Regions from separate parts of the Pectobacterium parmentieri genome, predicted to be linked through region 1. Evidence: predicted binding sites of a transcription regulator. Region 1 holds the regulator's gene; each other region holds the start of a gene.
The links. Region 1 encodes CRP, which controls carbon source genes, mostly activating them, when cyclic AMP is high. Its sites were predicted from a motif close to ATGTGANNNNNNTCACAT; they were not measured.
Positions count from the first base shown of each region.

Region 1 (3,197 bases):
CGATGAAGCGATCCCCTACAATCAGGTTCCCGGTACATTCACACCGTGGGAACCGATGCCGGAGCCCACCGATATCCTGTTCTATGAAGGGCTGCATGGTGGCGTGGTCACCGATCAAAACGACGTGGCACAGCATGTCGATTTGCTCGTCGGCGTGGTACCGATCGTCAACCTGGAGTGGATCCAAAAGCTGATTCGTGACGTCAATGAACGTGGTCATTCGCGTGAAGCGGTGATGGATTCCGTCGTCCGCTCTATGGAAGACTACATCACCTACATCACGCCACAGTTTTCTCGCACACACATCAACTTCCAGCGCGTCCCCACCGTGGACACCTCCAACCCGTTTGCTGCCAAGTCAATCCCCTCACTGGATGAAAGTTTCGTCGTCATCCACTTTCAGGGATTGGATAATATTGATTATCCCTATCTGCTCGCCATGTTGCAGGGGGCGTTTATCTCCCACATCAACACGTTGGTCGTCCCCGGCGGAAAAATGGGGCTAGCGATGGAGCTAATCATGGCACCGCTGGTGCAGCGGCTGATAGAAGGGAAAGCCATCGAATAAGCAAAGCTGGGCACGGTGAGAACGTGCCCGAGGATAATACCAATCGTTTATGCATCGAGATACTCGGGCCGTCCACCGGGGTGAGGCCTCCCTACGAGAACCTCCCCCCCGGTGTTTCTCCTAATAACGGGCTCAAGTGAGCAGAATTAGTGCCCAGAGGAAGGAACTATGCCAGCGCTCTAATTTCGTGACTGTGCGTCACTTCAACGGCTTTGCCCAGCATCAATGCCACGGAGCAGTATTTTTCCGCTGATAGGGCAACCGCCCGCTCAACGACGTTATCGGTCAACCCTTTCCCCGTCACAATAAAATGCAGATTGATATGGGTAAATAAACGCGGCGCTTCAGAGCGGCGTTCCGAGGTTAATTTCACCTCACAATCTGCCACATCGTTGCGGCCTTTTTGCAGAATTGAAACCACATCAATCGCGCTGCATCCCCCTACGGACATCAACACCATTTCCATCGGACTAGGCGCTTTATCGCCAGAATTACCGTCCATCAATATCTGGTGCCCTGATGCCGATTCGCCCAAAAACGTTAAGCCTTCAACCCATTTTACCCGAGCCTGCATGATGCCTCTCCACTAAAATTTTTTTGAAAATTTATATCGTTACTGTACAAAAACCAGCGTTAATCAGAGCTTTGTCATGCTGAAGCGAGACAACACAAGACACATCATTAAAGCTGTGTTAAAACAAAAATAGAATAGACCTTTTCTGGACAAACCCAGAAACGAAGAAGATGATGACGTAGCCAGACATACCCAGCCACGTTTACGGTGCGGCAAGGTAGCAACCGGAAAATCAAGGGTACAGTGGTTCCAGTATATTCCCTGACGTCATTCTGCCTAGACTGAATTTTATTTTTTTAGCAGTTAAACACGCCGTACAGGGAACTCTGACCCCTGTAATTTGCGCAGTGAATTACAACAGAGGATGATAGCGAATGGTTCTCGGCAAACCGCAGACAGACCCAACTCTCGAATGGTTCCTTTCCCATTGTCATATCCACAAGTATCCATCGAAGAGCACGCTGATTCACCAAGGTGAAAAAGCAGAAACGCTTTACTACATCGTGAAAGGCTCTGTCGCAGTGCTAATCAAAGATGAAGAAGGCAAGGAAATGATTCTTTCCTACCTCAATCAGGGCGATTTTATTGGTGAGCTAGGCCTGTTTGAAGAAGGTCAGGAGCGCAGTGCCTGGGTTCGGGCAAAAACTGCCTGTGAAGTGGCTGAAATTTCATACAAAAAATTCCGTCAACTCATCCAGGTTAACCCGGACATCCTCATGCGCCTGTCTGCGCAAATGGCAAACAGACTTCAGGTGACTTCAGAAAAAGTCGGCAACCTCGCCTTCCTTGATGTGACTGGCCGTATCGCCCAAACATTACTCAACCTGGCCAAACAACCTGATGCCATGACACATCCGGATGGCATGCAAATTAAAATTACCCGTCAGGAAATTGGGCAAATCGTTGGCTGCTCGCGTGAAACCGTGGGCCGCATTCTGAAAATGTTAGAAGACCAGAATCTGATCTCTGCACACGGTAAAACGATCGTCGTTTACGGCACTCGCTAAATCCCTGTCGCGGTACCCTACCAATAAAAAAGCGTGAAGCCTCGGCCTCACGCTTTTTTTATGGCGAGTTTTCTGCTCGTCACCCCACGCGCCGTCGCAAGCGACGTTGAAAAACGTTCCCTACGTTTTTTATGGCGTGCCATCCCTGGCCGCCCCCCTGCGGGCCGTCGCAAGCGACGTTGAAAAACGTTCCCTACGTTTTTTTATCGCTGCTATTTTAAGAGCGTAACTCAGTTTCCTGCGTTAACGACCTGCGCAACAGCGTTGGCGAATTTCGCCATCCCCTGTGCAATATCATCTTCATCAATGATCAAAGACGGCACAAAACGGATGACGTTCGGACCCGCCATCAACACCATCAGCCCCTGTGCCGTTGCGGCAGCCAGAAATTCGCCCGCACGGCCATGCCACTGCGGTTTCAGTTCGGCCCCCAACAGCAGCCCCATACCACGTACCTGATCAAACACACCGTACTGCTGGTTGATTTTCTCAAGTTCACTAACAAAGCGATCGTGACGATCTGCTACGCCCGACAGCACTTCCGGCGTATTGATGATATCCAGCGCGGCTTCTGCCACCGCACAGGCCAGCGGATTGCCGCCATAGGTCGTTCCGTGTACCCCAACCGTCATGGCCGATGCGATCTCTTCCGTCGTCAGCATCGCGCTAATAGGGAAACCACCGCCCAACGCTTTAGCGGTTGTCAGGATATCCGGCGTAATCCCATAGTGCATATAGCTGAATAATTTACCGGTACGCCCCATCCCGCTCTGCACTTCATCAAACACCAACAGCGCTTTATGTTGATCGCACAACTCACGAACGCCCTGCAAAAACTCAGGCGTAGCGGGTGTAATACCGCCCTCTCCCTGAATCGGCTCCAGCACAACCGCGCAGGTGTGATCGTCCATCACTGCTTTAACCGCAGCCAGATCGTTGAATGGTACGTGCACAATATCGGCAGGCTTAGGCCCGAAACCATCGGCATACTTAGGTTGTCCGCCAACTGAAACGGTGAACAGCGTGCGACCATGGAATGCATTGTAGA
Region 1 covers NZ_CP015749.1:4,705,263-4,708,459, reverse strand. The annotation lists gene A8F97_RS21355 (phosphoribulokinase) at 1-568, shown strand, start outside; gene A8F97_RS21350 (OsmC family protein) at 735-1,142, opposite strand; gene crp (cAMP-activated global transcriptional regulator CRP) at 1,517-2,149, shown strand; gene argD (bifunctional acetylornithine/succinyldiaminopimelate transaminase) at 2,380-3,197, opposite strand, start outside.

Region 2 (3,197 bases), 140 kb from region 1:
GCATAGCAAGCCTGCCGCACGGCAGGCGCACAATTCCCCCTGACAGGTGCCCATACCGACACGAGTGCGCCGACGTAAATCAATCAGGTTATTCACCTGCAACGACTCCACGGCGTAGCGCACTTCACCCGCCGTCACCGCTTCACATTCGCACACCAGACTACGGTCCAGACGTTCACCGGACAGCATTCTTCCAGCGCGTTCGCCGTGGCGATAAATCGCCGAACCGCGCAGTGGCGCAGAGAGCGGTTTTGCCGCAGGGTACGCTGATAAAGCATGAGGAGCGGTTTTCACCTCCTCCAGTGACTCAGAACCGGGCAGCGGCGTCTGTGCCGTCGAACAGGCAACGTTATGACCCAATTTTGTGCAGATAGCGTCCGTCACCCATTCCGCCATCAGGCGGTAGGTCATCAGCTTGCCACCGGTGATGGTGATAAATCCTTCCAGTCCGTCGCGGCTGGCATGGTCGAGCAGCACAATGCCGCGGCTCACGCTACGCCCGCTAGGATCGCTATCGTTGGCAACCAGCGGACGGACGCCCGCATAGGCACGTAGAATTCGCGTGCTTGCCAGCGACGGTGCCAACATTGAGCCTTCCCGCATCAGCGTTTCTACCTCGGCAGGCGTCACCAGCATATTGTCGATCTGATCGTAGTCGATGTGAGTTGAAGTAGTGCCAATCAGCGAAATGGTATCGCCCGGCACCAGAATGTCGGCATCGGCCGGTTTACGGCAGCGGTTGATCACCATATTGTTGATACGGTGCCCAAGAATCAGCAGCGCACCTTTTGCCGGGAACATGCGCACGCGCAGATCGGCATATTCCGCAATGTGTTGCCCCCAGATACCGCCAGCATTGACCACCACCTGCGCATATATTTCTGTTTCTACACCTTTTTTATGGTCGAAAACGCGCACGCCGGTAATACGATCGCCCTGACGAATCAGCCCGATAACTTCATGATAGGTTAGGACTTCCGCGCCGTGTTCACAGGCATCAATCATATTGGCCGCCGTCAGGCGAAAAGGATCGACAGAGCCATCCGGCACGCGAACCGCACCAATCAATGTAGGGTTTGCCGCCGGCTCCAGCCGCAGCGCTTCCTGCGGGTCAAGCGCCTGCGCGCCAATCCCCGCCTGCTGGCAAGCGGTAATGAACTGCGTCTGCCAACCGAGATCGTCTTCCGGCAAGGTGATAAACAGACCGTCGGTTGGCTCAATGCAATGGCGGGCGATCCGCCGGAGGATCTGGTTCTCTTCAATACATTCACGGGCAGACTCGCCATCGGTTACCGCATAGCGGGCACCGCTGTGTAATAAGCCGTGATTACGCCCGGTCGCTCCGGTCGCAATATCATAGCGTTCAAGCAACAGGCAGCGCAGCCCACGCAGGGCACAGTCCCGTGCCGTACCCGCCCCCGTCGCCCCACCGCCGATGACAACCACGTCAGTTTCACGCCAGTTCCCAGTATTTTGCTTCATGTTCTCGCTCCAGGCGGAGGATATAGAGGGTATATATGTTGCTATTGGGACACAAAAAGGAGGGTTAATGTTTGATAAAGAGCAAAAACGAGCACTAAACGAAAATAAATGCGAGTTTAAAAACAATAAGTGTGATTTACATCACTAAAACCGCACTGTGGAATTTTCCTATTCTGTTAACATGAGCGCAAAAATCGTCACAGTTTCATAAAAGTGTAACATTAGCGTCATGAATCACACTCATTTGCACGCTATCCCCTTACAATAACGTTCGTAATAGAACAAAAAAGCTATCGTTTTTTTTCGCATTGGAGATATCTATGCTGAGTATTTTTAGGCCCGCCGCCCACCAGCCACGCGTGTCGCAGGATCGTGTCGATCCCCTCTATCGCCGCCTACGCTGGCAGATTTTCATGGGGATCTTTTTTGGCTACGCCGCCTACTATCTGGTACGTAAAAACTTCACACTGGCTATGCCTTACCTGATTGAGCAGGGCTTCTCGCGTGGTGACCTTGGCTTTGCGCTGTCCGGTATCTCTATCGCCTACGGCTTTTCCAAATTCATCATGGGTTCGGTATCTGACCGTTCCAACCCACGGGTTTTCCTGCCTGCTGGTCTGATTCTGGCGGCTGCTGTCATGCTATTCATGGGCTTTGTACCGTGGGCAACCTCCAGCATTGCAGTCATGTTTGTCTTACTGTTCCTGTGCGGTTGGTTCCAGGGAATGGGCTGGCCACCGTGCGGGCGCACCATGGTTCACTGGTGGTCACAAAAAGAACGTGGCGGTATTGTCTCCGTATGGAACTGTGCCCATAACGTCGGTGGAGGGCTTCCGCCTCTGCTGTTCCTGCTGGGTATGGCCTGGTTTAACGACTGGAAAGCCGCACTCTACATGCCGGCCTTCGCCGCGATCCTGGTTGCGCTAATCGCATTTGCCCTAATGCGTGATACCCCGCAATCCTGTGGTCTACCGTCAGTCGAAGAATACAAAAACGACTATCCGGTTGATTACAATGAAAAAGACGAAGAAGAACTGACGGCTAAGCAGATTTTCATGCAGTACGTTTTCCCGAACAAGCTGCTGTGGTACATCGCTATCGCCAACGTCTTCGTTTACCTGCTGCGTTACGGCATCCTCGACTGGTCACCGACTTACCTGAAAGAAGTTAAACACTTCGCACTGGATAAATCGTCCTGGGCTTACTTCCTGTACGAATATGCGGGTATTCCAGGTACGCTGCTGTGCGGCTGGATGTCAGATAAGGTCTTCAAAGGCAACCGTGGCGCAACAGGCGTGTTCTTCATGGTACTTGTCACCATCGCCACCGTCGTTTACTGGATGAACCCAGCCGGTAATCCGGGTGTGGATATGGCGTGTATGATCATCATCGGCTTCCTGATTTACGGCCCGGTTATGCTGATTGGTCTGCACGCGCTGGAACTGGCACCGAAGAAAGCGGCCGGTACCGCAGCGGGCTTCACTGGCCTGTTCGGCTACCTCGGCGGATCCGTTGCCGCCAGCGCCATCGTTGGCTATACCGTTGACTTCTTCGGTTGGGACGGCGGCTTCATGGTGATGATCGGCGGCAGCATTATGGCTGTACTTCTGCTGATTGTTGTTATGCTGAATGAGAAAAAGCATAAAGCTGAGTTAGCTAATCGCGCCTAACAGTTGACGTGTGTTTTCTGCGCGGCGTACCTGCTACGCCGCGCA
Region 2 covers NZ_CP015749.1:4,567,149-4,570,345, reverse strand. The annotation lists gene glpA (anaerobic glycerol-3-phosphate dehydrogenase subunit A) at 1-1,482, opposite strand, end outside; gene glpT (glycerol-3-phosphate transporter) at 1,803-3,152, shown strand.
Region 2: glpT (glycerol-3-phosphate transporter) is a predicted target of CRP. The motif match lies at 1,612-1,629, and genes of this name have one in related genera.

Region 3 (3,197 bases), 1.6 Mb from region 1:
TACCGATAACCGGTAGCAAGCCAAAAACAAAGGTGAGCACTACCAGCGTTTTGGCAAACGGTAGATGAACACCAAACAGCGGCAGAGCACCAAGAATAAAAATAGCAGACAGCACCGTGTTAACCGCAGAAATTTTCACCTGGGCAAAAACAATATTGCGAAACGATGCCGACAGCAGAGAAACCCGACGTAGCAATTCCGCTTTTAGTAACGGTTTTTCCGTGTCCTGATCGACGTTATAAAGTGAGACAATCGCCCCAAGAACCATACCAATAAGCATTGTCACAAATCCATGCAGGAAGCTTTTCCCCATGTTCTGCAACATCACAATGTGTGCCTGAACCCATTGCAGCAACTCATGCTGAAGCTCTTCGATACTGACAGGCAAATATCCCGGTAAGTAGTGAACAATCTGCTGCTGGATATCATTGAGGATATAGCCAATACGCACATTGAACGCAGCGGTATCCTTCATTTCCTGCATCAACAACCCGACCAAGCTGCCGAACAATAGGCTTAACAGGCTGACCACCAGCGTGCTGATTACTGCAACCACAATCCAGCGGGCACGTTTACCGCTGATGACCCGCTGAAAATAGGGGGTCAGCAAATTGACTATTTCATACACCAAAAAGCCGGCAATAAAGCAGGCCAGCAAGCGTAAAGGCAGCAATATAAACAGGCCACCCATAATAAAGAAAAAGCTCAGCAGGCGAGCTTGTTTCAGGTTCAGTAACTGCATGATGACATCCCGTATGAAGAGGCAACGCCGAGAATACCCTTTGTGGAGTATGCTACGCCTTTTTCGGCATCAACAGATTGATATATATGCGCTAGATTTATGTCTATTCTGCGAGTGATAACCAACCAGATATACCCGTCATACTTCAAGCTGCATGTGCGTTGGCTTCGTCCAGTCACCCAAATCACTTACTTGAGTAAGCTCATCGGGACTCCTTCCCTTGCCGCCTTCCTGTAACTCGAATTATTTAGGGCATAACAAACGAAGAGTATTTTTGGTGTTTTATCGGTGAAATACCAGCAGTGTTTTAGCTCGGACGGATATCAATCCACCAGGAAAAACACGTTGTCACCTTCACGGGTAGCGTCTGTGCCACTGCATCAAGTAAGCGATCGGTCTCTTGTCGCGGAAAAACGCCCGAAATCCGTAGATTCGCAACAGCAGAATCTACATGAAATATCAGTCAATAAAATACGTATTTCGTCGTGGTATATCCCTGCCAGGCCGACTTTTGTGGCGCAGATCACTCAAGACACCCACCTTTCCACTTAGAAGTGGAAAATTACTCGCTACAAACTCTTAACGTCAAACGTTAGCTTTATACCGAGGCCATTAATGGGGTAAGACGAGTGAATAACGGAGCGGTAATGAACGACGTTGGAGATCGGGCGGAGCAAACAGCAACCCTTGCCGAGCGTATGCTGGCGCAAATTTACACGTTGCTAAACCACCACGACATCACACCGAACGCAGTACAGCAACAGATGCTAACTTCTCACGTCCGCGCGATGGCTCACCGGTCCGTGACCGGCGAACCGCTGCCGGATGTGGACGCCAGCCTGTTTGACGAAATTTCGCCAGAGTCGATGGGTCTTGCCCACGATGTGGTGGAGGAATTTGGCAACCTCCCAGAGGAAGAGGCCTGGCTGCTGTCAGTCCACTTTGAAGTAGCAAAAAATAACCTATAAGGAACGGAAGATGGAACAGATTACTGTCGTCATTGGCGATCGTTTAGGTAAAGGCCAGAAAGTGGCAGCAGGTGTTGAAAAAGCAGGAGGCCGCGCGGTTGTCGTACCCGGCGTCGCAGCGGATATGAAGCTGGGTGATGTGATGAAAGCGGAAAACGCAACCTTCGGTATTTCATTTTGTGGTAGTGGCGGCGCAGGTGCCATCACTGCGCAGAATAAATACGGCTACAAAGCCAAATACGGCATGCGCTCTGTTGAGGAGGGTGTCACCGCCATCAACGAAGGCTGCAACGTACTAGGATTCGGTTTTATGGATAAAGAAGAATTAGGCGAACGTCTGGTACTGGCGTGGCAAAAAAAGTACGGCGTATAACCATGAAAGAACAATTCACCACCACTGTCAGGGTTAAAGGAAAAGGTGATGAGAAAGCACGCGCCTTCGCCGATGCACTGAACCATGTTCAAACCGCGGTGATGAAGGCATCACCGCATATTTTACTGCGTATTGAACCACAGGAAGTGCAGGTTGTTCATGCGCACGAAACGGCGCGTAAAGAGGCGTTTTTGTTCCTCTTTCTGCGTCGAGAAAGACGCACGTACAGCGTGGAGCTGGACGTTACCGTCAACGTGACCGCCATCAATCTCGATAAAGTGGATTTTGTCACGGCATAACTCAACGCATATCCAGTTTTTCGCCCCGCAGGGCGGCGGATTGGCAAGATAGAAGAGGGCTGACTGATGTTCTTAATCATACTAATAAAATCGCTCATCATTGGCGGCCTAGTTGGCGTCGGCGTTGGCGCAGGGGCTGCACGCATGTTTCATGCGCCTACCACTCAGGGGATGGGCGCATTTCGTACACTGGGCGAACTAAACTCTTGTGAAGGGGATCCGGCGTCACATTTCTCCTTTGGGCTGGGCTTCTTTTTTAACGCCTGGGCATCCTCCGTTGCGGCAGGGTCTTTCACTCAGGATGTTGACCACCGCATTATCCCAAACTGGGGCGCGGCGGCATTGATGGTGAGAAACCGTAATGTTGGCGAAACCCTACACGATCCCAAAAAGATGGCCATTGCTTGCGGTCTGATTGGCATGATCGTGGTGACTTTCCTTAATTTGACTGCCTCTTCCGTACCCGCAGCACTACAGGTGACCGCCGTTAAAGTGCTGGTTCCCGCAGCCAATCTACTAGTGAACATCGTGATGCCGGTGATCTTCTGGCTAGCTGCAATTGACGCAGGCAAAAAGTCCGGCTTCTGGGCCACCGTTTTCGGCGGCTCAGCACAACTGATTATGGGTAACGCCGTACCGGGATTGGTTCTGGGTATTTTGATTGGTAAAGGTGTGGAAGAGAGCGGCTGGAACCGCGTTACCAAAGTGATGATGACAGCAATTGTTGCGCTGTTCGTGCTGAGCGCCTTCTTCCGCGGTTTCGATCTGAAAGTGATCGCATCCTTCAACCTGAGCGCGCCAAACTGGCTGGAGCT
Region 3 covers NZ_CP015749.1:3,152,290-3,155,486, forward strand. The annotation lists gene A8F97_RS14310 (AI-2E family transporter) at 1-742, opposite strand, end outside; gene A8F97_RS14315 (glycine dehydrogenase) at 1,372-1,710, shown strand; gene A8F97_RS14320 (SFCGS family glycine-rich protein) at 1,721-2,083, shown strand; gene A8F97_RS14325 (DUF4312 family protein) at 2,086-2,382, shown strand; gene A8F97_RS14330 (DUF4311 domain-containing protein) at 2,449-3,197, shown strand, end outside.
Region 3: A8F97_RS14315 (glycine dehydrogenase) is a predicted target of CRP. The motif match lies at 1,254-1,271, and genes of this name have one in related genera.

Region 4 (3,197 bases), 2.3 Mb from region 1:
GCGGTATAAATAGGGAGAATATGCTGCCATTCGGCTGGTTGGCCGAAACTTCAATAATTCCCCGGGCCTGATTAACGTAGCTAGCGACCAGATGTAATCCCAGTCCGTGATCGCCCTGTGTTTTACTGGTCACGCCCATTTCAAATAGGTTATTGGCAAGCGCCGGAGCGATCCCTATTCCCTGATCGGCGACCTCAATGACTAGCTCTTTTTCACTGTCATAGATGTACACTTCGACAGGATAATGCGGCATCGCCATAGCCAATGTGGCTTCCATCGCGTTATCCAGCAAATTACCAATAATGGACATCAGCTCCGTTTCACTCAGTGCGGCAGGAATATGAGTGAGCTGGCAGCGTGGGTCGAAAACAATTTCAATGCCTTTTTCTCGCGCTGTCGCGTACTTGCCCAGCAGCAGCCCGCACAACGCAGGCGAACAGAAACGGTGGGAAACAAAATCCAGCACCACCTGTGCACTTTCTGACTGTGCTTCGATATATTTGATGGCTTCGTCATAGCGTTTTAAGTGCAACAACCCGGCCAGCGTCGCGGTCCAGTTCAACTGCTCATGCCGCAGAATGCGTAGGCTGTTAGCGTAGCGTTTCACCTGGCTGAGTTGTGTGCTGAGCGTATGAATATCGTTTTTACTGCGGAAACTGATTACCCAGCCTTGAAGCTCATCTTCCAGCATAATCCGCACCCGGCTGGCAATCACGGTGGCGTGGTTAAAACGACAGACCTCATCGTGTGTATCGCTGCTCCACATCGTTTCGCTGGAGAAGAAGGGCACGGGTTTAATGACGGTATCAATCGGTTTCCCACATAATAGGTGGGAAGGGGCGTTCAGCCCGAGGATCTCTTTGGCGGCATGGTTAATGGCAGCAATACGGTGCTGTTTATCGATAGCGATGACCCCCTCGTAGATCGATTCGAGTAACGCTTTCTGCTGCCGGACCAGCATGCGGATTTCAAGGGGTTCGAGGCCAAACATCTGTTTCTTCAGATTACGTGAGAACCACCAGGAAAAGATGAATAGCGCGACAAACATCGCCAGAATAGCCAGCAGAATGCGGGCTAACTTACTGAACGTCAGGCTATCGATGTGAGTTTTCAGATAGCCCACGGAGACAATACCGATCACCTGACCATCAGCAATAATGGGGGCTTTACTGCGTAATGAGATGCCGATGCTGCCGTGGCGCACCGTGATAGCGCTTTTTCCCGCTAATACGTCGAAATTGTCTCCGCCGACCATCTGCGTACCGACGAGTTGGTCATTTTCCGCATACTCAGAATGAAACAGGTGGCGCGCTTGATTGTCGCCGATCACGATATAGCTTGCATCGCTGCGCTGTTTTAATTGTTGGACAAGGGTGTAGATCTGTTTGATATCTCTATTTTTCACCGCCTCAATCAGAGTCGGAATAATAGCAATCTCTCTGGCTTGCACCTGTGCGCGTATACCCAACTCAGAATACAGTTGCTTATCGATATCATGATAATAATAGATACCCGTCATTAGCAGTAGCGAAGAGAAGAAGACGATCAAATAGATAAATAATTTGATATGAAAGGAAAGTCTCAATCTCATGATACATGTGAGCCTGTGGGTTAACTAAAAAGTGACTGAATTTATCATGAATACTATTAAGAATGGGCTGAGAGAAAAAAACTTGTGAGCAACAACACGTTTAAATATTTTATTACTGGTTCGACGAGAAAGGCAAATAGATAAAATTAAACGACTCTGCTTTGTTTGATAAACAACTTAATTACTTTTTATCAACATAATCATGAGTGGAAAATAAAAACCATAAACGCCATAAAAACCGTAAAGTTTATTTTGCATGTAAAATAATCTAACTGCTTGCCTAGCAAACAATTTATTAATAAAAACCATTAAATCCATAAACGCCTTTAAAACTCGATTTTTAATTTGAAGGGAATCACATAATAATATTAATTCTCCCCTTATGATGCGCTGACAAAATAAAACGGGGACTAGATTATGAGTGCGAATGATATTGTAAATAATGAGGCGATTGGGAAGGTTTCATTAAAGGAAAAATGGTGGCACATTCTGGATACCTATAAAATAGGTATTATTCCTGTGCCGCTTTTTGTACTGGCGGGGGTGTTAATCGGTATAGAGTGCATGAGTGGAAAGCTGCCAAGCGACATCGTCGTTATGGTGGCAACACTGGCATTCTTCGGCTTTGCCTGTGGTGAATTTGGCAAGCGTCTACCGATTATCGGCAAGATGGGGGCGGCGGCAATCTGTGCGACCTTTATCCCTTCTGCGATGGTGTATTATGGCCTGCTGCCGGATGTCGTTGTTGAATCCACGACCAAATTCTACAAAAGTACCAACATCCTGTATCTCTACATCTGCTGCATTATTGTTGGCAGTATTATGAGTATGAATCGGCAAACGCTGATTCAGGGTTTCTTGCGTATTTTCTTCCCCATGCTGTGTGGTGAAGTGGTCGGAATGCTGGTGGGTATGGGCGTAGGTATTGCGCTAGGTCTGGACCCGTTCCAAATCTTCTTCTTCCTGATCCTGCCGATTATGGCTGGTGGGGTGGGTGAAGGGGCAATCCCACTGTCTATCGGTTATGCCGCGATCCTGCATATGGATCAGGGCGTTGCTCTGGGACGCGTATTACCTATCGTGATGTTGGGTAGTCTCACGGCGATCATCATTGCCGGTATTCTGAATCAGTTGGGTAAACGCTATCCGCACCTGACTGGTGAAGGTGAGTTGATGCCGAATAAAGATAATAGTTTGGGTAACGGCGAGAGCAGCGCACCCGCTTCTGTCTTTAGCGGTAAAGCCGATGTGACGACCATTGCTTCTGGCGCGCTGCTGGCCATCCTGCTGTATATGATCGGTATGCTCGGCCACAAAGTGATTGGCCTGCCTGCACCGGTCGGCATGTTGTTTGCTGCGGTGTTGGTGAAGTTGGCTCACGGTGTTTCACCGAAAATGCTGGAAGGTTCCCAGGTCGTTTATAAGTTCTTCCAGACATCGGTGACGTACCCGATTCTGTTTGCTGTTGGCGTGGCGATTACGCCGTGGCAGGAATTGGTGAATGCGTTTACGATTCAAAACCTGCTGGTGATTATTTCTACCGTGGTGGCGCTGGTCACGACTGGCTTCTTTGTCGGTAAAAAGATCGGTATGCATCCGATTGATG
Region 4 covers NZ_CP015749.1:1,954,532-1,957,728, reverse strand. The annotation lists gene A8F97_RS08755 (ATP-binding protein) at 1-1,591, opposite strand, end outside; gene A8F97_RS08750 (2-hydroxycarboxylate transporter family protein) at 2,009-3,197, shown strand, end outside.
Region 4: A8F97_RS08750 (2-hydroxycarboxylate transporter family protein) is a predicted target of CRP. The motif match lies at 1,935-1,952, and genes of this name have one in related genera.